Regions from separate parts of the Methylobacterium carpenticola genome, predicted to be linked through region 2. Evidence: predicted binding sites of a transcription regulator. Region 2 holds the regulator's gene; each other region holds the start of a gene.
The links. Region 2 encodes PhoB, which activates phosphate uptake and scavenging genes when phosphate is short. Its sites were predicted from a motif close to TGTCATNNANCTGTCAT; they were not measured.
Positions count from the first base shown of each region.

Region 1 (10,354 bases), 3.1 Mb from region 2:
CGGCGCCACGGGCACGGCGAGGGGCTGGATGCGGCCGGGACGCGCAAGGGCCTCCATCACCGCCCGGAAGACCGCCTGCCCGTCATGGACCGGGTCGCGAAGGCCGGGAGCGAGCGCCATCAATCCTCTCCGCGCGCCATGGTGAAGAAGTTCACGCGCGTCGCGGCGATGCGGCGCGCCTCGGCCTCCGCCTCGGCGGCGCGTCGGGTGGCGAGCGGCGCCAGGGCGGCCTCCACCGCTTCCCGGTGGTCCGGGCGCTGCCAGAGGGCGTCGAGGATCGCCGCGAGCCGCGCCTTCGCCCGGTCGCGCCCGAGGTGATAGGCGAAGCCCGCCTCGCCGGCGGGCAGGCGGATCGCCGCCCGGGTCACCGTCATCTCCCCGAGGTTGAAGGACCGCCCGTCGCCGCCGATGCGCCCGCGCGCCATCACCAGCCCGGTCTCGGTCGGCCGCAACTCCTCGACCGGGCCGAGGGGCCCGAGCCCGTCGAGGGCGGCCTGCAACTCCTCGCGGGTCGCGGTGCTGCACAGGGCCATCGCGGCCCGGCGCGCGGCGGTCTCTGGCGTCTCCCCGCCGTCTGGTGTTGGAGTGGGGCTCGGCATGGGCGCGATCGGCATGGCGCGACGGGTGCTCCGATTTGTCTAGTCGCATAGACAACCGATGACCGCGACGCAAATGAAGTTTGGGTGACAGGATGGGCGAGAGTGGCGACACCCCGGTGACGGCCCTGAGCCGCGGCGAAGGTCTGGCGGCGTGGCGGCAGATCGCGGACGGGCTCGCCGCCGAGATCGAAGCCGGCCATCTCGCGGCGGGGGCGCAGTTGCCGCCGGAGGCGGCGCTGGCGGGGCGGTTCGGGGTGAACCGGCACACGGTGCGCCGGGCGCTCGCGGCCCTGGCGGAGCGCGGGCTGGTGCGGGCGACGCAGGGGCGCGGCACCTTCGTGGAGGCGCCCCGCCTCGCCTACCCGATCGGGCCGCGCACGCGGTTCTCGGAGATCGTCTCGCGGGCCGGGCGGGAGGCCTGGGGCGATCTCGTCGCCGCGGCCTCGCTTCCCGCCGAGGCCGGGCTGGCGGAGGATCTCGGCATCGGCGCGGGCGACCCGGTGCTCGAGCTGCTCACGGTGCACCGGGCGGACGGCACCCCGATCTCGACGGCGCGGACCTGCCTCCCCCTGCCCCGCTTCGCGGGCTTCGACCGGGCCTACGCGGCCCTCGGCTCCATCACCCGCGCCTATGCGGAATACGGGATCGTCGACTATACCCGCCTCTCGACCCGGATCGGCGCCCGGCCGGCGGCGGCCGACGAGGCGGCGCGGCTCGACCTCGCGCCGGGCCGGGTGCTGATCACGCTGGCGAGCGTCAACATCGACGCGGCGGGCGCGCGCATCCAGGCGACGCGCAGCCTGTTCGTCGCCGACCGGGTGGAACTGGTGGTGGAGACCTGAGCCGCCGCTCCGGGCCCGACGCGGGGGCAGCATCGGCGCAGAATCCGCCCTGTCCGCACGCCTCACGTTTTGTGCGGACTATTCATCCCGAAGAATGCAAATAAATGACTGCGCCTTACCCTGTCTCTCTCAATCGACAAAGCATCAGCGCTTCCCTATGAACCGGCCCGCGCCGGCGATCGTGCTTCGCGCCGCGCGGGGAGACATGATGATGTTCAACATGTTCAAGTCGCAAGTGTCCCTTGACCTCAATCCGCGGAACTGTCTTGCCGTTTCCCTGATCTACTGCATGGCCGCCGATGGCGAGGTGGACCCGGAGGAGATCGGCCACCTGATGTCGGTGCTCGGCCGCAACGCGACCCGGCAGCAGCTCGACGCCGCGGTCCGCTACGCGCGCTCCACCCAGCCGGATCAGTTCCTGGCCGAGGTCGCGCCGAAGCTGCGGCCGGAGCAGCGGCTCTGCATCATCCTCAACATGATCGACAGCGCGATGAGCGACGGCGAGGCTGAGCCGGAGGAGCAGCAGCTGATCATGCGGTTCGCCCAGGCCTTCGGCCTGAGCGAGGGCGAGCTGACCCCCTACTTCCGGGCCCTGGTGGCCAAGAACGACCGCGCCGTTCTGGATCGCTGAGCGCCTGCCCGGGCTGCCATCGGGGTCGGCCGAGCCGGCCTTCGTCCCGCGATCACCGCTCAGGCGCAAGGGATGCGAGCCTGAGCGGTCCCATGTTTCACGCACGTCCCCTCCCGGGCGGATCAGCGGGAGCGGAACGCGACCCGGGAGAGGGGTTCGTCACGGGTCCAGTGTCGAGATCTGCGGCAGCGTGCGTGGTTTCTCCGCGTCCGATCCGCTCGCGGAACGCCGATCAATGCGCCGCCGGGCCGATGATCGCCCGGCGCAGCCGACCGGACACCCAGTCGATCGCCGCGACCGTCGCCAGGATCATCAGGACCAGGAAGGCCACCTGCCGTAGCTCCAAAACCCGGATCAGCTCGGTGAGGTACTGGCCGATGCCGCCCGCGCCGACGATGCCGATGATCGTCGCCGAGCGGGTGTTCGACTCGAAGAAGTACAGAACCTGGCTCGCCAGCACCGGCAGCACCCCGGGCAGGAGGCCGAAGCGGAGGCGGTGAAGCGCGCTGCCGCCCGCGGCCGTCACGCCCTCCTGAGGTTTGCGGTCGGCGGTCTCGATGGCCTCGGCGAAGAGCTTGCCGAGGGCGCCGAAATCCGAGCAGGCGATGGCGAGCGCCCCCGCGAAGGGACCGAGCCCGACGACGTTGATCCAGATCAGCGCCCAGATCAGCATGTCGACCGAGCGGATCACGTCGAAGCCGCGCTTCGCGGTGAAGCGCACGAAGGGGTTCGGCGCGGCGTTGCGCGCGGCCAGGAAGGCGACCGGGAAGGCGAACAGGGCCGCCGTCAGCGTGCCCAGGAAGGCGATGGCGAGGGTCTCGCCGAGCGCCTTCAGGAAGAGCGCGAACTGGCCGCCCGCGGAGGGCGGCAGCATCATCACGCCGAACTCGCCGAGCCGGTGCAGCCCCGCGAGGATGCGCCACAGCGAGAAATCCAGCCGCACCATGCCGAAGACCGCGAGGCCGACGATGGCGGCCAGGATGCCGGTCAAGGCGAGGCGCTGCCGCAACGGCGTGCGGAAGGCGTCCGGGTGCCGATGGCGCAGGCCGTCGAGATCCGCGAGCGCCGCCTGCCGCAGGGGAGAGACCGGCCGGCTCATCGGGCGGCCTCCCGGCCGAGCAGGGCGTGACGCAGGCGCTCGGTCGCCATGTCGATGCCGATCACCGTGACGATGATGAGCAGCAGGATCGCGCTCACGTCAGTGTAGTAGAAGTTGCGGATCGCCACGAGGAACTCCTGGCCGATGCCGCCGGCGCCGACGAAGCCCATCACGCCCGCGCCGCGCACGTTGATCTCGAAGCGCAAGAGCCCGTAGGAGGCGAAGTTCGACAGCACCTGCGGCACCACCGCGAAGCGCACGGTCTCGACCCAGGAGGCGCCGCTCGCGGTCAGCCCCTCGACGGGCTTCATGTCGATGTTCTCGACCACCTCGGAGAAGAGCTTGCCCAAAGCTCCGGCGGTGTGGATGCCGAGCGCGAGCACGCCCACCATCGGCCCGAGGCCGAAGGCGATCACGAAGATCAGCGCGAAGACGACCTCCGGCACGGTCCGGAACAGTTCGAGCAGCCGGCGCGTCGCGAAGCGCAGGGCGCGGGAGGAGACGAGGTTCGCCGAGGCGAAGAAGCACAGGACGAAAGCCGCCAAGGCCCCGAACAGGGTGCCGAGATAGGCCATGAGCAGCGTCTCGCCGAGCAGCGAGAGCCATTTCGGCAGGCCCCAGTACCAGGCCGCGAGATCCTTCGGCAGCGTCGCGAGCGAGAGCGGCGGCAGGATCTGCGCCAGATAGGCGGTGAAGTTCTCGATCTTCCGGACGAAGGTGAGCGGTTTCACCTCCGCCATCGCGCCCGCGAGGACGACGAGGACGAGCAGAACCGCCAGCACGGCGAGGCCGCGCCGCCGCGCCCCCGCGACGGCCGCCTCGTAGGTCGCGGCGAGGGCCGATGCCCTCGCCGCGTCCAGGGGTGGGATGCGCGCGGCCACGGCCCGTTACGAGCGCTTGCGCTGCTCGTCGTTGTAGCGGAGCATCTCGATGATCGGCTGGTAGTCCTTCAGGGTCACCGCCGTGAAGTCGAGATCCTTGCCGTCCGAGAGCCGGTCGAAGGCGGTTTTGTCCTTCTTCGGCAGCGCCACGAAGGCCTCGCGAATCTTCGCCTTGAGGTCGTCCGGCAGGCTCGACAGCACCGAGAACGGCCCCTCGGGCAGGAACTCGGACTTGAAGATCACGCGGAAGTCGGATTGCTGCAGCGAGGTGCCGTCCGGCTTCTTGAGCATGCCCTTGGGGATCATGCGCGTGATCGCGGTGTCGTCCTCGGCGTTCCACAGGTTCGCGGCGGCGTCGGCCGTGCCCTGCACCAGCGCCAGCACGGCGTTCTCGTGGCTGCCGGCGAAGAACGTCTTGCCGAAATGCTTGTCGACGTCGTAGCCGGCCTTCTGCAGGAAGAAGCGCGGCGCCTGGTTGCCGGAGGTGGAGTTGGGGTCGACCAGGGCGAGGTTCTTGCCCTTCAGGTCTTCCATCGTCTTGTAGGGGCTGTCGGCCTTCACGTAGACGACCGAGTAGTAGCCGGAGGCGCCGTTGCCGTGCTTCTGGTTCACGACCGGCTCGGTCTTCACGCCGGTCATGACGGCGCGGGCGAAGGAGGCCGGGCCGTAGAAGGCGATCTGGATGGTGCCGGCGCGCTGGCCCTCGATCACCGCCGCGTAGTCGTTGGCGACCCGCAGCTTCACCGGAATGCCGATCTCCTTCGCGAGGTACTCGGTGAGGGGCGTGTAGCGGTCGACCGTGCCGGACGCGTTCTCGGCCGGGATCACCGCCAGGGTGAGTTCCGGAACCTTGGCCTTCCAATCCTGGGAAGCGGCCGGGAGCGCGGTCGCGGCGAGCGCCGCAAAGGCGCCGACGAGGGTGCGTCGGTTGAGCATCGTGTCCGTCCTTCTGCTCTGCATGCGCGGGTGATGTCCCGCGTCGGGTCGAACCGTCAGGCGCCGATCCGCGCCGCCCGCAGGGGCGCGGCGCCGGGCTCGGGCAGGGGCGCGGCGGGCGGATGGTCCATCACCTCGCCGGCCTCCAGACCGTACAGGGTCCGCGCCACATCCTCGGTGAGGTCGAAGGCGCCGCCCTCGAAGACGAGCCGGCCGGCCGAGAGGCCGATCAGCCGGTCGCAATAGGCGCGGGCGAGATCGAGGGAGTGCAGGTTGCACAACACCGTGATCCCGTAGCGCTTGTTGGCCTCCGCGAGGGCGTCCATCACGAGGCGCGTGTTGCGCGGATCGAGGGAGGCGACCGGCTCGTCGGCCAGGATGATCTCGGGCTCCTGCACCAGCGCCCGGGCGATCGCGACCCGCTGCTGCTGGCCGCCCGAGAGGGCGTCGGCGCGGTTCGCCGCGAAGGCGCCCATGTCGAAACTCTCCAGCGCGGCGAGTGCCAGCGCCTTCTCCTGCGCCGACCACAGCCGCAGGAGCGAGCGGTGGGACGGCACGTGGTTGAGCCGCCCCATCAGCACGTTCGTCATCACGTCGAGGCGACCGACGAGATTGAACTGCTGGAAGATCATGGCGCAGCGCCCGCGCCACGCGCGCAGGCGCTGGCCGCGCAGGGCCGTCACGTCGAGCCCGTCGTAGAGGATGCGCCCCTCGGTGGGGTCGGTGAGGCGGTTGAGCATGCGCAGCAGGGTGGACTTGCCGGCCCCCGAACGCCCGATCACGCCCACGAAGCTGCCGCGCTCGATGCGCAGCGACACGCCGTCCACGGCGCGCCGGGCCCCGTATTGGCGCGTGAGATTCTCGACAACCAGCATCAATCCGTCCGCGATGGCTCGCTGCGGACGTAAACGCCGGTTTGGCGACACCCGGATGACAGTCCTGGTTCGCGCACTACGACGCGAAGGGCAGGCGCGTCAGCACCCGGAACGGCGCGTCGCCGTCCTGCCGCAGCAGGGTGACGGAATCGATCACCAGAGCCTCGCCCGCCCCGTATGCCCGGGCCAGCCGCTCGCGCCAGGGTGCCCGCGTCTCCTCCGGCAGCGCATCCGTCAGGGTCATGTGGAAGCGGAAATGCTCGAAGACGTGCGGGTAGCCCCAGGCATCGAGCAGCGCCCGCTGTCGCGGGCTCAGACGCTCGGGCCGGCGCCGCGCCCGCTCGGATTCGCTCAAGGGCGCCCGCAGGGGATCGAGGGCGGCCACGCATTCGGCCGCGAACAGGCCGAGCGCCGCCGGGCTCTCCGCCGGGACCAGGGCCGTGAAGGCCCCGAGCGTCGCCACCACGAGGCGCCCCACCGGGACGGGCGGATGATGGGCGGCGAGTGCGGCAGCGGCGGCGATCAGGTCCTCCTCGCGGCGGCCTTGCGCGAGGCGCATCGGCGCCTTGAGCGTCGCGTGGAAGCCGTAGCGGGCCGGGGAGAGGGTGACGTCCGCGGCGTCCGCGAAGCCCTCGGGGCGCGCGACCGCCGCGCCGCTCGCGCTGTCGTAGCCCAGGATGCCGGTGCCGAAGCGGGCGAGCGCCGAGCCGGGCTCGGGCGTGTAGTAGAGCGCGTAGCGCGTGATGGCCGTCACCCCGGTCGTCTCCCTCGTTCGGCGCCGGTTCAGCATGGCCGGGTGACGATTCGGTGACGGGCCTCCCGCCGTGGAGGGGCGCCGGTCGTGAGGGAGTGATGGTGCCGGTGAAACGGGCGCGGGCACGCGCGGGCATGGCCGGGCCGGCCGATGCGTCGCTGGTGGTCGGCCTCGTCGATCACGGCAAGACCGCCCCGGTGCGCGCGCTCACCGGGACGGAGGCCGACCGGCTGGCGGAGGAGCGTGAGCGCGGGGTCTCGGTCCCGCTCCTCGACCATCTCGACGCCCTCCGCTTCCCGCGCCGAGCCGGCCTGCCTCCATCGGATCGCCGGCTCACGCGGCCTCCGTTCCGCTGTCCGAGATCCGCGTCACTCCGCGGCGGCGGCGCGATCGATCGTCTGCACCGCCTCGAATCCCTCGAATTGCGGATGCGACAGGTAGAGCGGCTTCGTGCCCGGAGCCCGGCTATGCGCCTTCCGGAACTGCTCCGAGCGGGTCCAAGCCTCGAAATCGGCCCGCGACGCCCACACCGTGTGCGAGGCGTAGAGGACGTGGTCCTCGTGCTCCGGCCCCCGCAGCAGGTGGAACGCGACGAAGCCCGTCATCTCTCCCAGGTGGCTGTCGCGGCCGAGCCAGACCTGCTCGAACTCGGCCGTGGCGTCCTTGTAGACCTTGAAGCGGTTCATGGCGATGAACATGCTGCAGTTCCTCGTCGCTGTGCGGGCGGCCCGGTGGGGCCGCCGGGGGACCAACGCCGACAGAAAGCGATTTGGTTGCCTCAATCAAGCGCGCGCCGAACCGGCCGCCGAATGTCCCGCCACCCTTCCGGCTGCTGGTCCTCAGTGTTCTTCGCTGAGGATTCTTCTGTATTCCTCTTGGGAATTCGTGTTCTGCGTGTAGACGCAAGTGCGGTTGCGTGGCAGATCGGTCGAGCGCAGCTTAACGCCCGATGGCCTGCAAGGTCCGAAGGGCGGCATTCGGTCTCGTGGCGCTGGCAGCGCTGCCAGCGTCGGCCCCGCGGACATCGCGGGGGTGGCAGATTGTTACGGCGTCTCAAGGGTCGCGGCGTGTCCGCGCCCGGCGCGCCAGGACGGGGCCGTGGGGCGGCCGGGGCTTTCAGGCCACCGGCAGTCGCGCGGGAGGGCTGGATGTACGGCGCGGCCTTGAGCCTCGGCGCGGGGCCAGGACGTGCGGTGTGTGGGACAGGGTGACGAGGACGCATGCCTAAGCAGACTACCGAGGTCGATCGCCTCGTCGGCATCCGGATCACGGCGTTGCGCAAGGCGAAGGGCCTGAGCCAGACGGCGCTCGGCAACGCCGTCGGCGTGACGTTCCAGCAGGTCCAGAAATACGAGAAGGGACAGAACCGCGTCGGGGCCGGGCGTCTGCGCGAGATCGCCCGCCTGCTCGAAGTGCCGGTCTCCGCCTTCTTCGAGGAGCCGAACGATTCGGCAGGCCGCGACGACAACGTGTTCGGCTTCCTCAGCACGCAGGGCGCGGTCGACATCCTGCGCGCCTACGTGCAGATCGAGGACGACCAGCTCCGGCGCGAGGTGCTGGCCATCGTGCGCTCGGCCGCCCGGCTGAGCCGCCCGGCGGGCCTCGCCAATGGCGGCGCCGAGTAGGACGGCCGGCCGCGGAAACGCAGGCGGCGGTTCCGCCGAGCCTGTTCCTGCATCGCTCGCCGAACGGCGACCGCGCCGGCGCATGAGGCTCAGCGGGCGCCGATCAGGTGGAAGAAGCTGCCGCTGACGCGGCCACAGCGGTGCCCCGCGGGTCCGAGCGGACGCCCTTCGCCGTCCGTGACGCGGGCGAGCGCCATCCCCTCCTCCGGCGCCGCGGTCGATTCGCTCGCGTAGTGGAATTCGTGGCCGACGCGCACCGCGCCGGCGGGTCCGAGCGGGCCATCGGCGAGGAGCGTCGCGATGCGGTAGCCGAGGTGGAGCTTGCGTCGGGCGTAGGAGGTCGCCACGGGCAGGAGCCCCGCCATGGCGTGCCGGCCCCCCTCGGCATCCTCCAGCCCCTCGCCCAGCACCATGTAGCCGCCGCACTCCCCGTGGACCGGGCGCGTGCGGGCGAAATCCCGCAGCCCCGAGAGGAAGCGGCCCGCCGCCGCGAGCCGGCCGGCATGCAGTTCCGGATACCCTCCCGGCAGCCAGCAGGCGTCGCAGGTCTCCGGCGGCGCCTCGTCGGCGAGGGGCGAGAACGGCACGATCTCCGCGCCGGCCGCGCGCCAGCCCGCCGCCATGTGCGGATAGACGAACGAGAACGCGGCGTCCCGCGCGAGCGCCACCCGCTGCCCGGGGGGATCCGGCAGGCGGCCGCTCCCGGGCGGCGGCAGATGCCCCGCGGCCGCGGCCAGGATGGCATCGAGGTCGAGGGCAGTCTCGGCGAGATCCGCCAAGCGGTCGAGCCGCGCGGCGAGATCGCCGGTCTCCTCCGCCTGCACGAGGCCGAGATGGCGCTCGGGCAGGACGAGCGCGGCATCGCGGGTGAGCGCGCCGAGCACCGCGAGGCCGGTGCGGGCGAGTCCCGCCTCGACGAGGCGCCGGTGGCGCGGGCTCGCGACCTTGTTCAGGATCACCCCGGCGATGTGCAGGCGCGGGTCGTAGACCCGGCAGCCGAGCGCCACCGCCGCGGCCGATTGCGCGGCCCCGGAGACGTCGAGCACCAGGATCACCGGCCAGCCGTAGCGGGCCGCGACGTCGGCATTCGCGCCGCTGCGCCCCGCCTCCGCCACCACCCCGTCGAACAGGCCCATGGAGCCTTCCGCGATCACGAGGTCGGCCCCTGCCCCCGCCCGGCCCGCCACCGCGTCGAGCAGCGCGTCGGTCATCGCGAAACTGTCGAGGTTGAAGCTCGGCCGGCCCGTCGCCGCCGCGTGGAAGGCCGGGTCGATGTAGTCCGGACCGCATTTCGCGCCCGCGACCGCGACGCCCCGGCGCGCGAGCGCCCGCAGGAGGGCGAGCGTCACGGTGGTCTTGCCGGAGCCCGAGCGGGGAGCGGCGACGAGCAGGCCGCGGGCGGCGCGAACACTCACGATGGATCCTCCTGGCACATCGGCTTTTACCCGGATGCGGCCGGGTGATACCACGCGCCATGGACGACGACCGACCGAGCGGACCCTTGCGGCGCGGCTGGACCACGGGCGCCTGCGCGGCGGCCGCGGCCAAGGCCGCCTACGCGGCCCTGCGCACCGGCGCCTTTCCGGACCCGGTCGAGATCCCGCTGCCCGGCGGCACCCGGCCCGCCTTCGCCCTCGCCGTGTCGGAGCGCCTGCCGGAGGGTGCCCGCGCCGGGGTGATCAAGGATGCGGGCGACGATCCCGACGTCACGCACGGGGTGCTGGTCCAGGCGAGCGTTCGCCCGGGACTGCCCGGGAGCGGGGTGTCGTTCCGGGCCGGGCCCGGGGTCGGCACGGTGACGCGTCCGGGCCTGCCCCTCCCGGTCGGCGAGCCCGCCATCAACCCGATGCCCCGGCGGATGATCGCCGCCGCCCTCGCGGAGGTGGAGGACCGCCTGCCCGACCTCGTCGTCGAGATCGCGATCCCGGGCGGCGAGGCGCTGGCGCAGCGCACCCTCAACCCGCGGCTCGGCATCCTGGGCGGGCTCTCTGTGCTGGGGACGACGGGCGTGGTCGTGCCCTATTCCTGCGCGGCCTGGATCGACACGATCCATCGCGGCATCGACGTGGCGCGCGCCTCGGGCCTGACCCATGTGGCGGGCGCCACCGGGTC
Region 1 covers NZ_JBHZEO010000001.1:3,033,581-3,043,934, forward strand. The annotation lists gene phnH (phosphonate C-P lyase system protein PhnH) at 1-120, opposite strand, end outside; gene phnG (phosphonate C-P lyase system protein PhnG) at 120-614, opposite strand; gene phnF (phosphonate metabolism transcriptional regulator PhnF) at 692-1,441, shown strand; gene ACE101_RS14305 (tellurite resistance TerB family protein) at 1,653-2,072, shown strand; gene phnE (phosphonate ABC transporter, permease protein PhnE) at 2,305-3,171, opposite strand; gene phnE (phosphonate ABC transporter, permease protein PhnE) at 3,168-4,052, opposite strand; gene phnD (phosphonate ABC transporter substrate-binding protein) at 4,059-4,988, opposite strand; gene phnC (phosphonate ABC transporter ATP-binding protein) at 5,045-5,863, opposite strand; gene ACE101_RS14330 (DUF1045 domain-containing protein) at 5,940-6,653, opposite strand; gene hmuQ (heme-degrading protein HmuQ) at 6,986-7,315, opposite strand; gene ACE101_RS14340 (helix-turn-helix domain-containing protein) at 7,838-8,242, shown strand; gene ACE101_RS14345 (cobyrinic acid a,c-diamide synthase CobB) at 8,332-9,657, opposite strand; gene ACE101_RS14350 (cobalt-precorrin-5B (C(1))-methyltransferase) at 9,717-10,354, shown strand, end outside.
Region 1: ACE101_RS14330 (DUF1045 domain-containing protein) is a predicted target of PhoB. The motif match lies at 6,660-6,676, and genes of this name have one in related genera.

Region 2 (10,354 bases):
CTGCCGCACCCGCGCGACATGGTAAACGAAATCAGAAAATTAACCGGATCTTTACCATGTGAACCGATCCTCGGTGCTCGCAGCGGGCTCCCTGTTGCCGGAGCCCCCGACCGCGCAAGGGGATCGCGATGAATCAGGACGCCGTGACGCCGGCCATCACGCCCGACCGCCGGCTGCCGTTCCTGGGAGCCGAGATCCAGCGGCGGCTGGGACAGGTTCTGCGGAAATTCTACGAGACGACGACGGACGGCCTGCCACTGCCGGACGATCAGATCCAGCAGCTGCTGCGGCTGCGCCATCGGGAACGCGAGTTGCAGCGCTCGCGCTGATGCCGGCTCGGGCGGGTGGTCGGACCCGACCACCCACCGCCGGGATCGGGATCCACGCGAACCGCCCTTCTGCCGAGGGCGCCGGCGATGGCGAATCGCCCGGCGCAAATCCCCTCCGCGCGCCTGATCCGCTGTCGGGATCATCGGGCCGGAGGTGCTTCGAGGCCCGGCAATCGTCGACACCGGGCGCTTCAGCCCGAGGGTGGTGCGGCTTGCGCGCTGGGACCGAGCGCCATCGCCGCGCGGTCGGCACGAAGGACGGCGCCGAGCCCGGCCAACGACGCCGTATCACACAAAAAACCCCTCTCCATTCGGAGAGGGGTTCCTCGCGCTCACCGAGCGGATCCGGCCGGTCAGGCGCCCTCGCTCATCGCCGACTGGATCATGCGGTCGGAACTCAGGTCGTCCTCGGTGTAGCCGAGCAGGTCCGCGAGCCGGTTGCGGGCGCGGTTGACCCGGCTCTTGATGGTGCCGATGGCAACGCCGCAGATCCGGGCGACCTCCTCGTAGGACAGCCCCTCCGCGCCCACGAGGATCAGGGCCTCGCGCTGATCCGGCGGGAGCTTGGCGAGACCGGCCCGCAGGTCCTGCACGTCGAGCCGGTGACCCTGGTCCGGCGCCGTGAACAGGCGGGCCGCGTAGGACCCGTCCTCGTCCTGCACCTCGCGCATGCGCTTGCGCTGCTCCGAGTAGAAGGCGTTGCGCAGGATCGTGAACAGCCACGCGTTGAGGTTGGTGCCGGGCTGGAAGCGGTGCTGGTTCTGCCATGCCCGCAGAATCGTGTCCTGCACGAGATCGTCGGCCCGGGCGGCGTTGTTGGTCAGCGAGAGCGCGAAGGCCCGCAGCGAGGGGAGGGCGGAGAGTAGGCCGTCGCGGAACTCCGGCTCGACGGTCCGCCCCTGCGCGGCGAGCGCCGCTTCGAGCCGCTCGATCAGCGTCAGGAAGCCCTCGGGAATCGTGGTCTCGATCGCCGCGTAGGCGTCCCGCAGGTGCTGCCCGAGATGCTGCTGCACCGTGGAGGGCAGGGAGGGCTTCACCCCGGTCGAGGCGGCGGCATTCGGGTAGAGCATGGTCGCAGAACTCTCAAACGTGGGAATGGATGCCGGACGGAGAAGCGAGGGGCCTGCACCGGCCCGATCCGCACCGATCGCCATGGCCCGTCCCTCGTCCCGGCATCACCAGCGGCACCCCGCATGAGGGCCGCGCGCCGGGGGCAACGGCCGAAGCACGGCTAAGGTTCCTCGGCCGCTCTCGCGAAATCGAGTTGCCTACGTCCTACCAGGACCGTCCGCCGGGCCGGCGCCGGTACTCGGCGGCGCGGATCCGCGTGAGAAGCTGGTCGAGCCGCTGAAGCAGGATCCGCTCCTCCGCCTGCGCCGCCGCGATGGCGTCCGGGTCGGAGAGGTAGAGATGCTGCTGACGCGCCAGCGCCAAGCGCCGCTCCAGCGTTTCGCGCTCGTCATGGAGGGCGAGCAGGGCGGCCCGCTCACGGTCCTGCCCGTTTCCGATCTCGGTCGTCGCCTCGTGCACGGCGGAGTTCCTCGATTCGCTCCCGTGTGGTCATCCGGGGGATCAACGCGCGAGGGCCCGGAACAGTCGCATCCGATTCCGCTTCATCCCCATGGAAGCCGCCGCCGGAGGGCCGCCACCCCGGGCGCTGTCATCTAAGCGTCATGCAATCGTCATAGGGGCGGCGTCGTTGCCGGTCTACCGCTGCCCGGGCGGAGCGAAGCCTAACGCTGCGTTAGGGATCGGCCGCGCGACAGATCGCCAGGCACACGGAGACTTCTCGTGAGACCCTTCTCAACCGCGCTCGCCATCGGGCTCGCGACCGTCCAGATCGCCACGTCCGCGCTCGCGGCCGACATCACCGGCGCCGGCGCGACCTTCCCGTTCCCGGTCTACTCCAAGTGGGCCGAGGCGTACCGCAAGGAGGCCAATGTCGGCCTCAACTACCAGTCGATCGGCTCCGGCGGCGGCATCAAGCAGATCCAGGCCCGCACGGTCGATTTCGGCGCCACCGACGCGCCGCTGAAGGGTGAGACCCTCGAGAAGGACGGCCTCGTGCAGTTCCCGACCGTGATGGGCGGCGTCGTCCCGGTCGTGAACGTGCCGGGCGTGAAGACCGGCGAGGTGAAGCTCACCGGCGAGGTGCTGGCGGAGATCTATGCCGGCAAGATCAAGAAGTGGTCGGATCCCAAGATCGCCAAGCTGAACGAGAGCGTGAAGCTCCCCGACGCGGTGATCACCCCGGTCTACCGCTCCGACGCCTCGGGCACCACGAACATCTTCACCACCTACCTGTCGGACGTGTCGGCCGACTGGAAGAAGGAATTCGGCGCCTCGACGACCGTCAGCTGGCCGGCCGGCCAGGGCGGCAAGGGCAACGAGGGCGTGACCGCCGTCGTGAAGCAGGTGCCGAACGCGATCGGCTACGTCGAATACGCCTACGCCAAGCAGAACAACCTGCCGGTGGTCCTGCTCCAGAACAAGGCCGGCAAGTTCCCGCTGCCGGGCGACGAGGCCTTCCAGGCCGCCGCCGCCAACGCCGACTGGAAGGCGGCGCCGGGCTTCGGCATCTCGCTCACCAACCAGCCGGGCGACAAGGCGTGGCCGATCACCGCCGCGACCTTCATCCTGATCCCCAAGAGCCCGAGCGACGCGGCCCGCGCCACCGAGGTGCTGAAGTTCTTCAACTGGGCCTACAAGAGCGGCGGCAAGCTCGCCAGCGACCTCGACTACGTCCCGCTGCCGGAGACCGTCGTCGGCCTCGTCCGCGAGGAGTGGAAGAAGGTCGCCGGCAAGGACGGCAAGCCCGTCCTCGGCCTGTGATCGGCTTCCCTCGATCCTGATCGACGGGGCTCTCCCTCCTCCCGGCGGGGGAGCCCTCTTCCCGTCCCCGGCTCGCGTCATTCCCGCCCGACGCGCCACAGGCGGCTCACTCAAGGGAATCCCGGATGGTCGCGTTGTCCGAAAACGTCGCTCTCGCCTCCGCCTCGAAGCCCGCGCGCAGCGCGCCGAGCCCCGTGGCCGACCGCCTCTTCCGTGCCGCCTCGCTCGGCTCCGCGCTCCTGGTGCTGCTGGTCCTGGCGGGCATCCTCGCCTCGGTCATCTACGGCGGGATCCCGGCCTTCCGGACATTCGGGCCCGGCTTCATCACGTCGAGCGCCTGGAATGTCGGGCGCGAGGAATACGGCGCCCTCGTCGCCATCATCGGTACGCTCGCCTCGGCCTTCCTGGCGTTGCTCATCGGCGTGCCGGTCTCGCTCGGCATCGCGATCTACCTGACGCAGCTCTGCCCCGGCTGGGCCCGCCGCCCGGTGGCGATGACGATCGAACTCCTCGCCTCGGTGCCGAGCATCATCTACGGCATGTGGGGCCTGTTCGTGTTCGCGCCGCTCTTCGCCCGCTTCGTGCAGGTGCCGGTGTCGAACCTCGTCGAGGGGCTGCCCATCGTCGGCACCCTGCTCTACGCGCAGGTGCCCTCGGGCGTCGGCGTGCTCACCGCCGGCATCATCCTGGCCATCATGATCGTGCCCTTCGTGGCCTCGATCACCCGCGACATGCTCGACCAGATCCCGACCGTGCTGCGCGAGAGCGCCTACGGCATCGGCTGCACCACCTGGGAGGTCGTGCGCCACGTGCTGATCCCGCAGGCCTCGGTGTCGATCATCGGCGCGATCATGCTCGGCCTCGGCCGCGCGCTCGGCGAGACCATGGCTGTCACCTTCGTGATCGGCAACGCCAACCGGCTCTCGGCCTCGATCTTCGACCCGGGCTCGACGATCGCCTCGCGCATCGCCAACGAGTTCAACGAGGCGGATGGCTTGCAGCTCAGCTCGCTCCTCGCCCTCGGCTGCATCCTGTTCGTCGTCACCTTCATCGTGCTCATCATCGCCCGGCTGCTCGTGCGCCGCGTGAAGGTGGCCTGATCCCGCCACGGAGCCTCTCATGGACGCCCGGACCACTCTCGCCCCGGCAGGTGCCGCCCCGGCGGCCGCTGCCGCCCCGTCCGCGGCGGCCTGGGGCCGCGTGCGCGCGGGACGGCGCACCGCCGACCGCCTGCTGATCGTGCTCTGCACCGGCGCGACCGCGCTCGGCGCCCTCGTGCTCGGCTCGATCCTGATCATGCTGATCGTCGAGGGCCTGCGCGGCTTCTCGCCGACCCTGTTCACCGAGGTGACGCCGGGTCCCGGCTCGGCCGGCGGCGGCATCGCCAACGCCATTCTCGGCAGCCTGGTGATGACGTTCATCGGCATCGTCGTGGCGACGCCGATCGGCGTCCTGGCCGGCACCTACCTGGCGGAATACGGCCGCACCTCGAAGCTCGCGGACGTCATCCGCTTCCTCAACGACATCCTGCTCTCGGCCCCCTCCATCCTGATCGGCCTGTTCGTCTACACGATCATGGTCCGGGGCATGGGCGGCTATTCCGGCTGGGCCGGCGGCGTCGCGCTCGCCATCATCGCCACCCCGGTGATCGTGCGCACCACCGAGGACATGCTCCGCCTCGTGCCGGGCACCCTGCGGGAGGCCGGCGCCGCGCTCGGCGCGCCGACCTCGATCGTGATCCGCGCCGTGACCTGGAAGGCCGCGCAATCGGGGATCGTCACCGGCATCCTGCTCGCGCTCGCTCGCATCGCCGGCGAGACCGCGCCGCTCCTCTTCACCGCGCTCAACAACAATTCCTGGTTCGCTCCCAACCTGATGGGCGGCGTCGCCAACCTGCCGGTGATGATCTACCAGTTCGCCCTCTCTCCTTACGAGAACTGGCGCCAGCTCGCCTGGGCCGGGGCGCTCCTCATCACCGTCACCATCCTGGGCCTCTCCATCGTGGCCCGCGTCTTCCTGGGCGGCGGCAAGAGCCGCTGACCCCCTGCCGATCCTCAGGAGAATCCCGATGAGCGCCCCCGCCACCGCCGCTCCGATCGTCGGCAACAGCGTCGCCGACGAGGCCGCGCCGGTCCGCATCTCGGTCAAGAATCTCAACTTCTACTACAATACCTTCCACGGCCTGAAGAACATCAACCTCAACTTCCTCGACCGGCAGGTCACGGCGCTGATCGGCCCGTCGGGCTGCGGCAAGTCCACCCTGCTGCGCACCTTCAACCGGATCTACAGCCTCTATCCGGAGCAGCGCGCGGAAGGGGAGATCCTGCTCGACGGGCGCAACATCCTCGACCCGTCGATCGACCTCAACGAGCTGCGCGCCCGCATCGGCATGGTGTTCCAGAAGCCGACCCCGTTCCCGATGTCGATCTACGACAACATCGCCTTCGGGATCCGGCTCTACGAGCGCCTCGGCAAGGCCGATCTCGACAACCGCGTCGAGGAGGCCCTGCGCAAGTCGGCCCTGTGGGACGAGGTGAAGGACAAGCTGAGGCAATCCGGCATGGGCCTCTCGGGCGGCCAGCAGCAGCGCCTCTGCATCGCCCGCACGGTGGCCCAGCGCCCCGAGGTGATCCTGTTCGACGAGCCGACCTCGGCCCTCGACCCGATCTCGACCGGGCGCATCGAGGAGCTGATCGAGCAGCTGCGCGGCGAGTTCACCATCGCCATCGTCACCCACAACATGCAGCAGGCGGCCCGCATCTCGCAGTTCACCGCCTTCATGTATCTCGGCGAACTCGTCGAGGTCGGACCGACGAACCGCCTGTTCATGAATCCGGCGAAGCGCCAGACCCAGGACTACATCACCGGCCGGTTCGGCTGATCGCACAGGTTGGGAAGGGGACAGAGCCATGCCGGACCAACACATCGTCAGTTCCTACGACACGGACCTGCAGAACCTGCGCCGCAGCATCGCCGAGATGGGCGGCATCGCCGAGAAGATGGTGGCGGATTCCGCCGCCGCCCTGGTGCGGCGCGACGCCAGCCTCGCGCAGTCGATCATCGCGGCGGATTCCCGCCTCGACGGGCTTCAGCGCGAGATCGAGGAGCGGGCGATCCTGCTCATCGCCCGGCGCCAGCCGATGGCGATCGATCTGCGCGAGACCGTCTCGGCCATCCGCGTTTCGGGCGATCTGGAGCGGATCGGCGACCTCGCCAAGAACATCGCCAAGCGCGTGGTGGCGATCAGCGACCAAGCGCAGCCGCAGAAGATCGTGGTCGGCGTCCAGCACATGGCCGAGCTGGTCCAGGCCCAGCTCAAGGACGTGCTCGACGCCTACGCCACCCAGGACACCGCCGCGGCCCTCGACGTCTGGACCCGCGACGGCGGCATCGACGCCCTCTACACCTCGCTGTTCCGCGAACTCCTGACCTACATGATGGAGGATCCGCGCAACATCAGCTTCTGCACGCATCTCCTGTTCTGCGCCAAGAACGTGGAACGGATCGGCGACCACACCACCAACATCGCCGAGACGATCCATTATCTCGTCACCGGCGAGACCCTGGTGGCCGAACGGCCCAAGAACGACCGGTCGAGCTACGCCACGGTGGCGCCGCAGACGGACGCGTGACCCCGTCGGAGTCCCGAAAGCCCGCATGAGCACGAGGATCCTGATCGTCGAGGACGAGGAGCCGTTGACGCTCCTCCTCCGCTACAACCTCGAAGCCGAAGGCTTCGAGGTCGATTCCGTCATGCGGGGCGACGAGGCCGACATCCGGCTGCGCGAGCAGATCCCGGATCTGGTCCTCCTCGACTGGATGGTGCCGGGCCTGTCCGGGATCGAGCTCTGCCGCCGGATCCGGGCCCGCCGGGAGACCGAGCGCCTGCCGATCATCATGCTGACGGCACGGGGCGAGGAGGGCGACCGGGTGCGGGGCCTCGCGACCGGTGCCGACGACTACATCGTCAAGCCGTTCTCGGTGCCGGAGCTCCTGGCCCGCGTGCGCGCGCTCCTGCGCCGCGCGAAGCCGGCCCACGTGGCGCATCTTCTGGTCGCGGGCGACATCGAACTCGACCGGGTGAGCCACCGGGTCCGGCGCGAGGGCCGCGAGCTGCATCTCGGCCCGACCGAGTTCAAGCTGCTCGAATTCCTGATGCAGAGCCCCGGCCGGGTCTTCTCCCGGGAGCAGCTGCTGGACGGCGTCTGGGGCCACGACGTCTACATCGACGAGCGCACCGTCGACGTGCATATCGGCCGCTTGCGCAAGGCCATCAACCGGCCGCGCCGCCCGGACCCGATCCGCACGGTGCGCGGATCGGGCTACTCCTTCGATGAGATGTTCGCCACCGGCGCGGCCTGATCCCCGGCTGGGCGGCCCATCCGCCCCGCGAGCCTCCCGCATCCCCACACGAAAGAGCCCTCCGCCATCGGCGGAGGGCTCTTTCGTGTGGGCGTCGCGCCTTAGGCCCGGCGCAGGGCAACCCGGCGCCGGGAGTGCCTGGATTTCAGCGGAAGCCCACCGCGCGCCGGTCGCTGCGCTTGCGCTCCGCAGCCGGCTGATAGGCGATGCGGGCGTGATGCGTGCAGTAGGGCAGCCCGGTGATCGAGCGGGCACCGCAGAAGCGGAAATCCGGCGAGGACGGGTCCCCCATGGGCCAGCGGCACATGAACTCCCGCAGCTCCATGATGGTCACACGCTCGGAGAGCGGCAGCGCCACATCAGGCGGCGCGATGCTCTCCGGACGCACCAGCGCCAGCGACGCGGGCGCCGGGGCGACCATCGTCGGCGTGGGCGCCGCGCTCGGCACGCGGACCTCCTCGCTCACCGTGCGGCGGGGCTGCACGGGCGCGGGCGCGGCCGCACTCACCGCGCCGTTCGATTTCAGCACCCGCCCGGCGAGGCCGAGCCGATGCACCTTACCGATCACCGCATTGCGCGACACGCCCCCGATCTCGGCGGCGATCTGACTCGCACTGCGTCCTTCCCCCCAGAGCCGCTTGAGGAGTTCGACCCGTTCCTTCGTCCAGCTCGGGCCCGCATCCATCATCGCCGCCTCCGAATTCCCCCAGTACGCCGGCGGCCGAAGCGCACGCGACCGCCTTCGCCCGACCCTGAGGCCGGGCGCCAAAACCCTTCGATCCTGCTGGTGATCGCCGCTTCGTGACAGCGCCTGCGACGGGGGTGAACCTACAGGAGCGGCTGTTGCCCGCGCAAGAGTCCCCGGCCCATCCGAGCCCCTTTTCCCCGCACCGGCCGCGCATGCGGCGGCGCCCCTCGGAAGGGCGCCAAGGCGCGCCGGCGCCACGCGAACTCCGCCGCGCAGGCGCCTGAAATCCACACGCCGTCAACAGCTTGTGGGCAATCCCGGGGGCTGCCGGACCCGGCCTCGGGACCCCGTCCGCACGGGGCCGGAGACGCGGCCGCGGGCCCGATCGGGCAGTTCCGACGCCAGCCTCCCGAACCGCTCGCGCGATCAGCGTGGCAGACAAGCCACGGTGCCCCCGCCCGAGAGGCGGCGTTGCCCGCGGGCTGGGCTGCACCTATGTTCGGGCCCGGCGCCGTACGCGCTCGACCCCCGGGAAACTCATGCGGATCGTCCTCGCGTCCCTGCTTCCGCTCCTCGCCCTCGCCCCCACCGGTCTCGCCGCCGAACCGGCATCCGGCATCCGCCTCGCGCCGCACCGCGCGGTCTACGACCTGTCGCTGATGCGCAGCGGCGGGGCGCGCTCGGTCGACAGCGCCCGGGGCCGGATCGTGTTCGATTTCTCGGGCGACCCCTGCAAGGGATGGGCGCTGCAGTACCGCCAGGTGACGGTGCTGGAGAGTTCGGAGAGCGGCACGCGCACCTCGGACCTGCGCAACAACACCTTCGAGAGCGGGGACGGCCACAGCTTCCATTTCCGCACCCAGTCCGACCTCAACGGCAGCCAGCAGCCGGCGGTGGACGGCGATGCGGAGCGCGACGCCAAGGGGCTCGCCGTCACCATCAAGAACCCGCAGAAGGCGCGCGTCACGGCGCCCGGGGAGGTGCTGTTCCCGGCCGCCCACATGCGCCGGCTGATCGAGGCCGCCCAGGCCGGCGAGCGCACCGTCTCCGTGAAGGTCTTCGACGGCTCGGATGACGGCCGCAAGATCTACGACACGCTCGCGGTCATCGGCCCGCGCCGGACGATTCCGGCGAGCGTGGAGACCACCGCTCCTCCGGCCGCCGAGGCGCCTCTGCGCGAGGGCGCCATGGCGACGATGCCGCGCTGGCCCGTGACGCTCAGCTACTTCTCCGCCGGGGAGGAGGGCGAGCGCATGCCGATCTACGTGCTCTCCTTCGATCTCTACGAGAACGGCGTCAGCGGCGCCCTGCGGCTCGATTACGGCGGCTTCGCCCTCAAGGGCGACCTCTCGCGGATCGATCTCGCGCCCGAAGCCAAGGATTGCCGGCCCTGACGGGTCAGGCCTTGGGTGTCTTGCCTGGCGTGAAGGCGAGGCCGCGCTGGACCGAGGCCGGGCCGAACCGGGTCCGCAGCGCCTCCACGGCGGCGGCCCGGCTCGCCTCGCGCCGCACGCCCTGATCGGCGAGATCGCCCCGGTCGGCGTGGATCGCCTCGCAGAGATCCCCCGCGCCGACCCCGATCAGCCGATAGGCGGTGCCGTCGCAGGCCTCGCGCAGCAGCGCCTCGGAGGGCCGGAAGAGCCGGTCGGCGAGCTGCGTCGGGGGCAGGCCCGAGCGGGTGCGGGTGCGCAGGCGGAAGCTCGCATCCTTCAGCTTCAGGGTCACGCTGCCGGCGGCGAGGTCCGCGCGCACCAAGCGCCGCGCCACCGTCTCGCACAGGCGCCACAGGATCGGGCGCAGCGCGGAGAAATCCCGCAGGTCCTCCGCGAAGGTGGTCTCCCCCGAGACGCTCTTCGCCTCGCGAACCGGCTGCACGCGCCGCGGATCCTCGCCGCGGGCGAGGCCGGCGAGGCGGGCCGCGTCGCGCCCGATCGCCGCCTGGAGCCGCGGGACGGGCACGCGCAGCAGGTCGCCGACCATGGTGATGCCGAGGCTCCCGAGCCGGGCCGCGGCGGCCTGCCCGATGCCTGGCAGGATGCCGACCGGGCGCGGCGCCAGGAAGGCTTGCGCCTCCGCCCGGCCGATCACCGAGAAGCCGCGGGGCTTCTCCAGGTCGGAGGCGATCTTCGCCAGGAACTTGTTG
Region 2 covers NZ_JBHZEO010000001.1:6,131,911-6,142,264, reverse strand. The annotation lists gene ACE101_RS28465 (hypothetical protein) at 129-329, shown strand; gene ACE101_RS28460 (sigma-70 family RNA polymerase sigma factor) at 683-1,399, opposite strand; gene ACE101_RS28455 (hypothetical protein) at 1,605-1,859, opposite strand; gene pstS (phosphate ABC transporter substrate-binding protein PstS) at 2,121-3,161, shown strand; gene pstC (phosphate ABC transporter permease subunit PstC) at 3,287-4,261, shown strand; gene pstA (phosphate ABC transporter permease PstA) at 4,281-5,201, shown strand; gene pstB (phosphate ABC transporter ATP-binding protein PstB) at 5,230-6,042, shown strand; gene phoU (phosphate signaling complex protein PhoU) at 6,071-6,793, shown strand; gene phoB (phosphate regulon transcriptional regulator PhoB) at 6,819-7,523, shown strand; gene ACE101_RS28420 (GcrA family cell cycle regulator) at 7,669-8,211, opposite strand; gene ACE101_RS28415 (cell envelope integrity EipB family protein) at 8,751-9,605, shown strand; gene ACE101_RS28410 (DNA polymerase IV) at 9,610-10,354, opposite strand, start outside.

Region 3 (10,354 bases), 1.0 Mb from region 2:
ATTACGGCGGCATGGTTTAAAATCAGTTAAGGCGTCGAGTACCCGCCGGACTGCTCGCGCGAGGGCAGCAGAAGGGCTGAAGAGCAGGCCCGAACTGCCAGCTTGCGGGCACCTTCAGCGAACAATTCGAGCCCCGGCACCCGACCAATTCTCGGCAGACCCGCAGTAGGATTGAGTGCGTGCAGTGGCAGGACACGCAACAAATCGCACCCCGCCGGACAGTTCCGGAGGCGGGCCCGTGGGTTACGGGGGGCACCGCGGCAGATGCAGATCCCCCGGAGCACTCAACAGATCGGCCCTGAATTACGCCGGCCATCGGTCGCTTGATTCGCCGCGCCACGGCTGATTCGGGCGACATGCCTATCCGCATCGCTGTCAACACGGATTCGAAGCGTCATCGCCAAGCAGAGGGGCGGCAGCGCCACGACCCGGAACCGGGCCTCCGCTGGTCGACGAGCCCGCTTGAATCCGCATCAACTCACCCCGGCCAGGGACGATGCAGCCGGCGCTCCCGCGGGCAGGCAGCCGAGATCCGCCAGGGTCGCCGCCACCGCGGCGTCGAGGGGCGTGTGCGGTTCGGCCCCGAGCAGGGCGACGAGCCGCCGGTTGTCGAGGTGCAGCGGCTCGCGCCAGAGATAGAGCATCTCCCGGGCCTCGCGCAGGAAGGGCACCATGGGCTCCGCGAGCCGCGCCAGCCCCCAGGGCACGCGGCGCACGGGGAGATCCGGACGGCCGACCGCCCGGGCGATCGCCGCCGCGATCCGGGTGCCGTCCGCGTCCCAGTGCCCGCCGCAATGAAAGCGGGCGAAGGCCGGCAACTCCGCCTCCCGCTCCGCCACGCGCACCATCGTCTCGGCGAGGTCGGGCAGGTAGGCCCATTGATGGCCGATCCCGCGCGGGCCCGGATACCACAGGCGCCGGACCGGCCGCCCCCGGCGGGCGAAGAGCGAGAACCACGTGTTGCCGGTGGCCCCGGGGCCGAAGAAGTCGCCGGCCCGGACGATCAGGCTGCGCACGCCCGCCTGCGCGGCCTCCTCCAGGCGCCGCTCCATCACGACCCGGATCGCGCCCTTGCGGGTGAGGGGGTTCTGCGGCGCGTCCTCGTCCGGGTTCGGGCCCGCATCGGGTCCGAAATTGTAGACGTTGCCGGGCAGCAGGATGCGCGCCTCCGCGGCCCGCGCCGCCGCGAGACTCGCCCCCAGCATCGGCAGCACCAGCCGGTCCCAGTCGCGGTATCCGGGCGGGTTGACCGCGTGGACGATCAGCCCCACCCCGCGGGCGGCCTGCGTCACCGCGGCCTCGTCCCGGGCGTCGCCCCGCATCCAGGCGAGGCCGTCGCCCTCGCGGCGAACCGCGGCGGGATCGCGGTGCAGCGCCCGCACCGTCCAGCCCTCCGCTTGCAGGCGGCGCGCCACCGCGCCGCCGATGCCGCCCGTCGCGCCGAGCACCAAAGCCGTCCTCGTCCCGCCCATCATCCGCTCCCGTTCCATCGATAGGGGGAGGGTCTCACCCAAGCGCCCATCCGTGAATTGCGGATCGCCGGCGAGCCGCTATACGAAAATGCATGACCCTGCCGAGCTGGGACCATTGCCGCGCCGCCCTCGCCGTCCTGGAGGAGGGCTCGCTCTCGGGCGCGGCGCGGGCGCTCGGGCTGACGCAGCCGACCCTCGGCCGCCAGATCGCGGCCCTGGAGGCGGCGCTCGGCGTCGTGCTGTTCACCCGTTCGCAGGCCGGGCTGGTGCCGACCGAGGCGGGCTCGGCCCTGCGTCCCTACGCGGAGGCGCTGCGGGCGACCGCCGCGGCCCTGGAGCGGGCGGCGACGGCGGCGGAGGAGGCGGTCGCCGGGACGGTGCGGATCACCGCCTCGGAGATGGTGGGCGCGGCGGTGCTGCCGCCGATCCTGGCCCGGCTCCATGCCGCGCATCCCGGGCTCGCCCTCGAAGTCGTGCTCTCGGACCGGGTGCAGGATCTGCTGCGCCGCGACGCCGACATCGCCGTGCGGATGACCGAGCCGGCCCAGGGCGCGCTCCTGGCCCGGCGGGTCGGCGCGGTGCGGCTCGGCTTCCACGCCCATCGTTCCTACCTGGCGCGGCGCGGCACGCCCGCCACGCCCGCCGACCTCGCCCGCCACAGCCTGATCGGCTTCGACGCCGAGACCCCGTTCATCCGCAGCATGCGGATCCCGGACGCCGCGTTCGACCGCGACCGTTTCGCGTGGCGCAGCGACAGCACCCTCGCGCAGGCCGCGGCGGTCCGGGCCGGCTTCGGCATCGGCGTCTGCCAAACGGCCCTCGCCGCCGCGGAGCCGGATCTCGTGCCGGTCCTGCCGGAAATCCGCTGGGACCTGCCGACCTGGATCGTCATGCACGAGGATCTGCGCCGCCTGCGGCGCTACCGGGCGACCTTCGATGCCCTGACGGAGGGCTTGGCGGCGCATTGCGCCGCCGCCTCGTGAGCGGGCTTCACCAGTAGAGCTGCACCCGGCCGATGAACACGTCCGCATCGATGGTCCGCCCGCCCTGGCTCGCGGCCGAAGGGGAGGTGCGGGAGCGGACGTAATCCGCCATCAGGCGCAGGTTCGGCTCCGGATACCAGTTCACGCCGAGGGTCAGGTCGCGCTCGATGCCGCCGCGCACGGAGCCGTCGTCGAGGTCGACGGCGCTCAACCGGGCCGAGACTTCGAACACCCCGGCGCCGCCGTTGCTGACCCGCTGCGCGTCCCCGACCTTGATGCCCTCGAAGATCGCGTAGGTGGTGCCGTATTTCGGCGTCAGCGCATAGGCGCGGTTGTCGCCGTTGAGGACGTAGCTCGCCTGCACGTAGCCGCCCTGGAAATCCAGGGGCGCGGCCCCGCCCCGGCGCTCGACCCGGGTGCGGATGTATTCCGCCTGCACCAGCAGCGGGCCGCCGCGATAGGCGGCCTCCAGGCCGACCCGGCCGATGCTCGCCGCGTCGCGGATGTCGCCCGTATCCACGAACCGGCGCGTGAACAGGAAGGCCTCCGAGCGCGAGGAGAGCTGCAAGGGCTCCTCGCCGGCCGGCAGGCCGCGATAACTGCCGGCCAGCCCCAGATGCAGCACCGTGCCGTCGCGGCGGATCGGCGCCCAGGTGGCACGCGCGGTGCCGGCGATGCCCTCGCTGCGCACCCCCGTATTGATGTTGCCGCCGAACACGCCCGCCACCACCGTCCAGTCGTCGCGGGCGTGGCCGAGCGCGAAGCCGAAGTTGCGGGCGGGCGCGAACGCGTCCGCGAGCGAGCGCTCGGTGAACAGGGTGTTGTTGTCGCTGATCAATTGGTCGAGGCTGAACGGCTCCTTGACGTTTCCGAGGGTGAGGATCGTGTCGGAGATGCCCTTCCAGGAGACCGCCGCGTCCTGGATCGGGCGCACCGGATCGTTGAAATCGTACTGGAAGGCGAATTCCCAGGTCTTGCCGAGGCTGAGAAAGCTCTCGATCCAGGCGCGGCGCACCGCCACGTTGTCGGCAAAGGGTTCGGGGAAGCCGGGCTGGCGGATGCCCGCCGCGCCGACATCGACCTGCAGCCGCCCGCCGATGCGGAAGGTGGCGGTATCGTCGGGGAAGCGCAGGGTGATGCCCTTCTCGCCGATGGTCAGCGTCTCGCCATAGGGCCCCGCCGGGCCCTCGGCCCAGACGGGACCTGCGGCGCGGGACTTCCCCTCACGGGGCTTTCCATCCCAAGACTTTCCGTCCCAAGGCTTTCCATCCCAGAACTTTTCTTGGGAGCGCGCCGGTCCGGGCGCCTGCCCGGCCAGGGCTGCGACGAGGCCCGCGGCGCACGCGATCGATCGACGGCCCATGTGCCGGCTCCCTGAACAGCGTCCCGCCGCACGGTAGCGGGGATGGGACGCCGAGGCTCGGTCTTTTGGGTGACAGTCTCACGACGAACATGCGTCGCGCCGCCGTCGCGGGAGGGCCTGGGGGACTTCAGCCGAGCGGGGTGAGCAATTCGCCCTTGCCGAGGGTCGCGAGGTCGCCGGAGCGGCGGGCGAGCCGCGCCCGGGCGAGGCCCGCGAAGCGCGCCGAGACCGGCTCCAGCGCCTTGGCGAGGAGGCGCAGGAACACGAGGTCCTGCGTGCCCGTCTCCACGAAGGTCGGCAGCAGGGCGCCGTGGCGTTCCACCAGCAGCGTGCCCCGGCGCATGCCGTAGCCCGGATGGTCGCCGACCGCCCCGGCGACGATGGTGCCGGCGATCATGCGCGCGCCGGCATGGTCGCCCGCCGCCTCGGCCACGATCAGCCCCGCGCGCATGCGGTCGCCGAGGCGCTCGCCCGCGCGCCCGCCGATCACCAGGGTCGCCCCGTCGAGGCCGCCCATGGCACCGTGCAGGGCCCCGCCCGCGCTCGCACCCGCATCGCCCGCGACCGCGATGGTGCCGCCCTTGGCCGCCGTGCCGGCGAAGGGCCCGGCCGCGCCGGAGACCCGGATCGCGCCGCCGGTCATGCCCTCGCCGAGGCGCTGGCCGACATCGCCCTCGACCACGACGGTGCCCCGCGCGAGGCCGGCACCGACCCGGTCGAGGCGGTCCGAGCCGCCCACGATGCGCAGGTCCTCCGTGCCGTCGAGCGACAGGGCGAAGCAATCGCCCAGCACCAGCCCCCGGCGGCTGGTGCCGATGGGCAGCCGCGCGGCCTCCGCCTCCGAGAGGCCGGCGAGGCGGGCCGGCGTGAGGCCGGAGAGGTCGAGCCGCTCGGGCGGCGCTTGGCGCAGGGTGAGGGTGCTCATGCCGCCGCCCCGTCGATGAGGTCCCGCAGGTGGAAGTGGTGGCGGCCGAGATTGCCGCCGTAATTGCCGGCCGTGACCGCGACGAGGCCGAGTTCGCCCCCGGCCCGGGTGGCGGCGTGGAGCGCCGCCCGCATGGAATGCGAGATCGCGCCCGCCGAGAGCCCGTCGATGACGATCTCCAGCACCACGTTGACCTCGGGGGGCAGGGCCGAGCCGGCCCGTCCCTTCAGGGTCGGGCAATAGGCGTCGTTGGTGGAGGCCATCATGCCCTTGGTGCGCGCGCCGACCTTGGAGCCCGAGCGCACGATGCCGCCCGGGAAGGGCAGGATCACGTCCGGCACGCCGCGCGCCGCCGCCACCGCGATCTCGGCCACCTTCAGGGTGTCGCCGAAGGCCCGGCCGAGGAACAGCAGGTTGCCGCCGCCCACCGCGCCCTCGATGGTCGGGACGGAATGCTCGCACAGGAACTCGCCGTCCATCACCGGCGTGCGCCAGAAGCGCCGTCCGCCGAAGCGCTTGGCCACGGCGAAACCGTCGCCGAACATCCGGATGGCGCCGCCGAGCTTGATCGCCTTGCCGCGGTTCGGGTCGTCCCAGGCGATGCCCGCATAGGCCGCGCTGCCCGGCGAGGTCAGCACGCATTGCCCGACGCGCTTGAGGAGCTGCGATTTCAGCCCGCCCGCATCGAAGCCGAACAGCAGCACCCGCACCCCGGGCCGCCCGTCCGGCGTCGCGTCGGGGCCGAGCACCGCGTCGATCCCCGCCTCGGCGCCGCAGCCGATCACGGAGGTGGCGAAGCCCGTCATGGTGGTGGCGGCGATCATCGCCCATTCGGGCGTCTCGGCGGTGAGCACGAGGGCCGTGCCCGCCATGTCGAAGGCCTCCGCGAAGGTGTCCTCGACCCGGATGCCGTTGAGAGTGAGGTCCGCCATCGTCAGCCCCGCACTGCCACCGGCTCGAAGGCGTCGCGCCCGGCGAAGGCCGCGTCCGGCACCGAGAAGGTGTCGAGCCCGGCCCCGAAACGGCCCTGCAGGTAGGAATCGGTGCGCCGCGCCATGCCCTGATCCGCCTCGACCGCGAGGCTGAGCGTGCGGCCGAAGCGCCGCGCCACCACGGTCCCGTCCTCCACGATCACCACCCCGTCCTTCAGCACCCGGTGGGCCGCGCCGAACATCGCCGTCCGGTCCGGCTGGTCGCGGTAGACCGCGACGTCCGCCCGCGCGCCGGGGCGCAGGTGCCCGCGGTCGGTCAGGCCGAGGAGCTTGGCGGGCCCGGAGCGGGTGAGCTGGGCGACCTCGCCGAAGCTGTACTCGCGGGTGAGCGCGTGGAGGCTGGAGCGCTCCGTCGCCACCTTCGGGTGGCCCGCGAGTTCGCGGTCGCGCGCCTCCTTGTCCATGAGCAGGTGCAGGATGCGCGGATAGGCGGTGAAGGGCCCGCCATTCGGGTGGTCGGTGGTCAGGATGGTGCGCTCGGGGTCGGGCGAGAGCAGCATCAGCTCGAGGCCGATGGCGAATTGCAGCGAGGAGGTCGGGCCGCGGTCGCGGTAGCGGAACGGCACGATGCCGCCGCCCTCGGCGTCCCCCGCATTCACGATCCACTTCTTCGGGTTCGCCCCCTTGCGGCCGGCGAACTGGCGCAGGATGTCGAGGGAGATGGTGCAGGTCTGCCCGAACACCACCTGGCCGACATCGAGGGTGGCGTTGGGATGGCGGCCCATCGCCTCGGCGATGCGGGCCGCCGCCGAGGTGAAGCCGCCGCCGAGCGGGTTCTGCGGATCCACCGCCGCATAGGCGTAGAACTGGGCGTGCGCGAAGTGGATGCGCCGCCCCTCCGCCGCCTCCAGCGTCTCGATGAAGCTGTCGTCGGCGCCCGGCAGGCCGAGATTGCTGCAATGGACGTGCAGCGGATGCGGCACGCCGATGCTCTCGACGGCGTTCAGCAGCCCGTCCAGGATCTGCCGCGAGGTGAGCCCGTAGGCCGGCACCGCGTCGTCGAGGGAGAAGCGCACCGCGCCGTCCTTGAAGGCCTCGGCGCCGCCCGCGTTGATCACCTTCACGCCGAGCGCCCGGGTGGTGGCGAGGTTGAGCGCCACGAGGTCGCGCACCGCGTTCGCCCCGGCCTTGTCGCGCAGGAGCTGGAGCAGGTGGTCGTCGTTGCCCATCACGCAGAGCCCGCCCCGGTCGAGGAGCGGGATGTCGGCGAGTTCGAGCTGGGTCGCCAGCGCGTTCACCGGCGGCATCGCCGGCTCGACGGCGGTGGTGTAGCCCATCCGCGCGTAGAGCGCGCCGATATCCGAGGCCGAGCCGTGCGGGTTCGCCGCGTCGGCGGATTCGGCGATGCCGAGTTCCGGCAGCAGCAGGCGCGACAGCACCACGTTGCCGCCCGCGATGTGCGAGTGGACCTCGACGCCCCCCGCCATCACCACGCAGCCGGCGGCGTCGATGGTCTGGTCGGGGGCGCGGTCCGGGGCCGCGACGATGCGGCCGTCCTCGATCCAGACGTCGCCGATGGCGTCGCGCCCGGCGGTCGGATCGACGACCCGGCCGCCGGCGATACGGGTCAGCATGAGGCGGAGCGCTCCTGAGCGGGCGTGAGGCGGTCGTGAAGGGCGTCGATCAGCGCGGCGGCCGCGGGCGCGGCCCCCGGCTTCGCGGCGGGATGCCAGGTGATCGCGGCGCGGCGGGGATGCCAGAGGGCGCCGCCTGCATCCTCGCCCGGAACCGCGACCGCAAGGACGATTTCGGCCTCGCTGCCGTCGGGGGCGCCGAGGAGGGCGATGCTCGGCACCGTGGCGAGCCAGCCGGGCCGCGGGGCCGGGAGGGAGCCGAGCCAGAGGGCGGCATCCGCCTCGCCGGCCTCGGCCAGGCGTGACGCAGCGAAGCGCCAGGGATCGTGCTCCGGATAACCGCGGCCGAAGCCGACCCGCGGTCCCTGCGCGGTGGTCCAGGCGGCGACCTGGGCGACGGCCCGCCCCTGATGCGGATCGGAGAGCGGCAGGGCGAAGACCCGCGTCGTCTCGTTCAGGTCCTTGACGAGGCCGTTCAGCATCTCGGCCCCGAGGCCGCCGATCTCGGCGGGATCGTAGAGGATCACGCCGTAGCGGGCGGCGCCGAGGCGCCCGGCGAGGTCGGAGAGGGGGGTCTCGCCCGCGATGCGCCCGGCCACGAGGGCGCGCAGCAGGCCGATCGCGGCCGGCAGCCCCGCCGCGCCCGCGGCGAAATCGGCGCCCTGCCCGGCGGCGAGGGACAGGATGGTGCGGCCCGATCCCGCGGCGCGGCCGCGGCTCGGGCCCGATGCCGCGAGATCGGCGAGGATCGCCGCCTCGGCGGCGCGGTCGCCCAGCACCAGGACGAGATCGGCCCGGCCCACCGCCTCGGCGGGGGTGGTGGTCATGGCGCCGCCCGCGGCGAGCGCGCCGAGATCCGCGTAGAGCCCGTCCGACGAGACCGTATCGAGGGAAGCGCCGATGCTCCGCGCGAGCCGGAAGGCGGCCTGCACCGCCGCCACGTCGGCGCTGAGCCCGGCCACCACCGGCGCGCGGGCGCGCCTCAGGAGGTCGGCCGCGGCGGCGAGCGCCGCGTCGGGATCCGTCGCTTGCCCTTTCACCCAGGCCGTCATCCGCCCTCGCATCCTTGGCCGGCCGGGCCGGCCCGCATGAAACCGGCCCGCACGAAACCGGCCCACGTGAAATCCGCCTCGGCGTTCGCCGCCGTTCCGTCGTGCGGAGGCCTGCGGCCGGGAGTACTCCCGAGGCCGCCCGAGACGTTTGCATCCCGGGCTCCCGGCAAGCAAGTCCCCCTGAAAGTCGGGGCGGATCACCCGAAAAATTTCTTGAAGGCCGGCGCGTTGCCCTCGGCCGCGGCGTTATGGGACAGTGTCGCATCGCCCCGCATCAACCCTTGCGCGTGCCCCTCCGATCGTGAGAACGGGCCTTCCGCGAGAGGCCGCGGGCTCAGGCAGGGGTACGGGTTGGCGGACGGGGCAGGCAGTCGGCAGGCTCGCGGGGGAGCGCCCACGCGAACCCGCCTCGCGCATCGGCTTGACGCAGGTTCTTGACGGAAAACCGCATGGCACTTTTCCGAAACCTGCTTGAGCAGGGGCTCGTGCGGGTGCGCGCACCGGCCCGGCTGCATTTCGGCTTCCTCGATCTGCACGGTGGCCTCGGCCGGCGCTTCGGCAGCATCGGCGTCGCCGTGGACGCCCCCGGCATCGACCTCACGGTCGCCCCCGCCGAGACCCTGAGCGTGGCGGGGGAGGGGCCGGGCATCGCCGCGGAGCACGAGCGCGTGCGGACCGCCGCCATCGCCGCCGCACGCCAGCTCGGCGTGCCGGCCTCCGGCGCCTTCCACCTCGATGCGGTGATCCCCGCCCATGCGGGCTTCGGCTCGGGGACGCAGCTCGCGCTCAGCGTCGCAGCGGGGCTCGCGGCGCTCCACGGGGCGCCCTTCGCGCCCGCGGATTTCGCCGCCGCCCTCGACCGCGGCAACCGCTCGGGCGTCGGGCTCGCGGCCTTCGTCGCCGGCGGCCTGATCGTCGATGGTGGGCGCGACGGCAGCGACGCCGCCCCGCCCATCGTCTCGCGCCTGCCCTATCCGGAGGCGTGGCGCATCGTGCTGCTGCTCGATCCCGCCGGCACCGGCGTGCACGGGGCGCAGGAGCGTCACGCCTTCCGGGACCTGCCGCGCTTCCCCGCGGGCGAGGCGGCGGAGATCTGCCGCATCGTGCTGATGCAGGTGCTGCCCGCCGCCGTCGCGGGGGCGATCGAGCCCTTCGGCCGCGGCATCACCGAGATCCAGCGGCGCATCGGCGACTATTTCGCCCCCTACCAGGGCGGGCGCTACGCCAGCCGCGCGGTGGCGGCGGCGCTCGCCGACATCGAGGCCCTCGGCATCGGCGGGTTCGGCCAGAGCTCCTGGGGACCGACCGGCTTCGCCCTCGTCGGCTCGGAGGCGGAGGCCGCGGCCCTGGCCGCGCGGCTGCGCACGAACCACCCGGATCTCGCGATCGTCGTCGCCCGCGGGCGCAACCACGGCGCCTCGGTCACCCGCGAGCCGGCCACCTGATTCCGCCGGACCATGGTCGGGGTCCGAACCGGCGGTAAAACGTCTATCAAGGACCGCCGCGGCACGATGCCGGGACGCGCCTTCCGGGACGATCGGGCTTCGCTCCCGTATCCCGGAGGACCATGATTGATCATCCGTCCACGGGGCCCCCGGGCGGATGACGTGAGGAGACCCGCGCCATGGCCCGCTCGATCCTGCACATGCTGACGCCCCTCAAGCACATGAGCCCGTTCGACGTGAACATGGCGGTGGATGCGGGCTTCGAGGTGGTGACGACCTATACGGGCGTGAGCCTGGGGGAGGTCGGGCCGCTGGTGCAGGATTCGATCTTCTCCCGCGCGCCCCAGGACGGGGTGCGCACCGGGATCTTCATCGCGGGCAAGAACGCCGAGGACGCCCTCGACATGGTCGACCGGGCGCGCAAGGCCTTCGTGCCTCCCTTCGTGAACCACATCTTCGCCGATCCGGCCGGCTCCTTCACCACGGGGGCGGCGATGGTGGCGCAGGTGCACAAGGCCCTGCGCGACCGCTTCGGCGCCGGGCTCCAG
Region 3 covers NZ_JBHZEO010000001.1:5,127,258-5,137,611, forward strand. The annotation lists gene ACE101_RS23860 (NAD-dependent epimerase/dehydratase family protein) at 474-1,472, opposite strand; gene ACE101_RS23865 (LysR family transcriptional regulator) at 1,565-2,455, shown strand; gene ACE101_RS23870 (OprO/OprP family phosphate-selective porin) at 2,463-3,818, opposite strand; gene ACE101_RS23875 (formylmethanofuran dehydrogenase subunit C) at 3,946-4,743, opposite strand; gene fhcD (formylmethanofuran--tetrahydromethanopterin N-formyltransferase) at 4,740-5,675, opposite strand; gene ACE101_RS23885 (formylmethanofuran dehydrogenase subunit A) at 5,678-7,309, opposite strand; gene ACE101_RS23890 (formyltransferase) at 7,303-8,361, opposite strand; gene ACE101_RS23895 (beta-ribofuranosylaminobenzene 5'-phosphate synthase family protein) at 8,811-9,806, shown strand; gene ACE101_RS23900 (NAD(P)-dependent methylenetetrahydromethanopterin dehydrogenase) at 9,986-10,354, shown strand, end outside.
Region 3: ACE101_RS23870 (OprO/OprP family phosphate-selective porin) is a predicted target of PhoB. The motif match lies at 3,888-3,904, and genes of this name have one in related genera.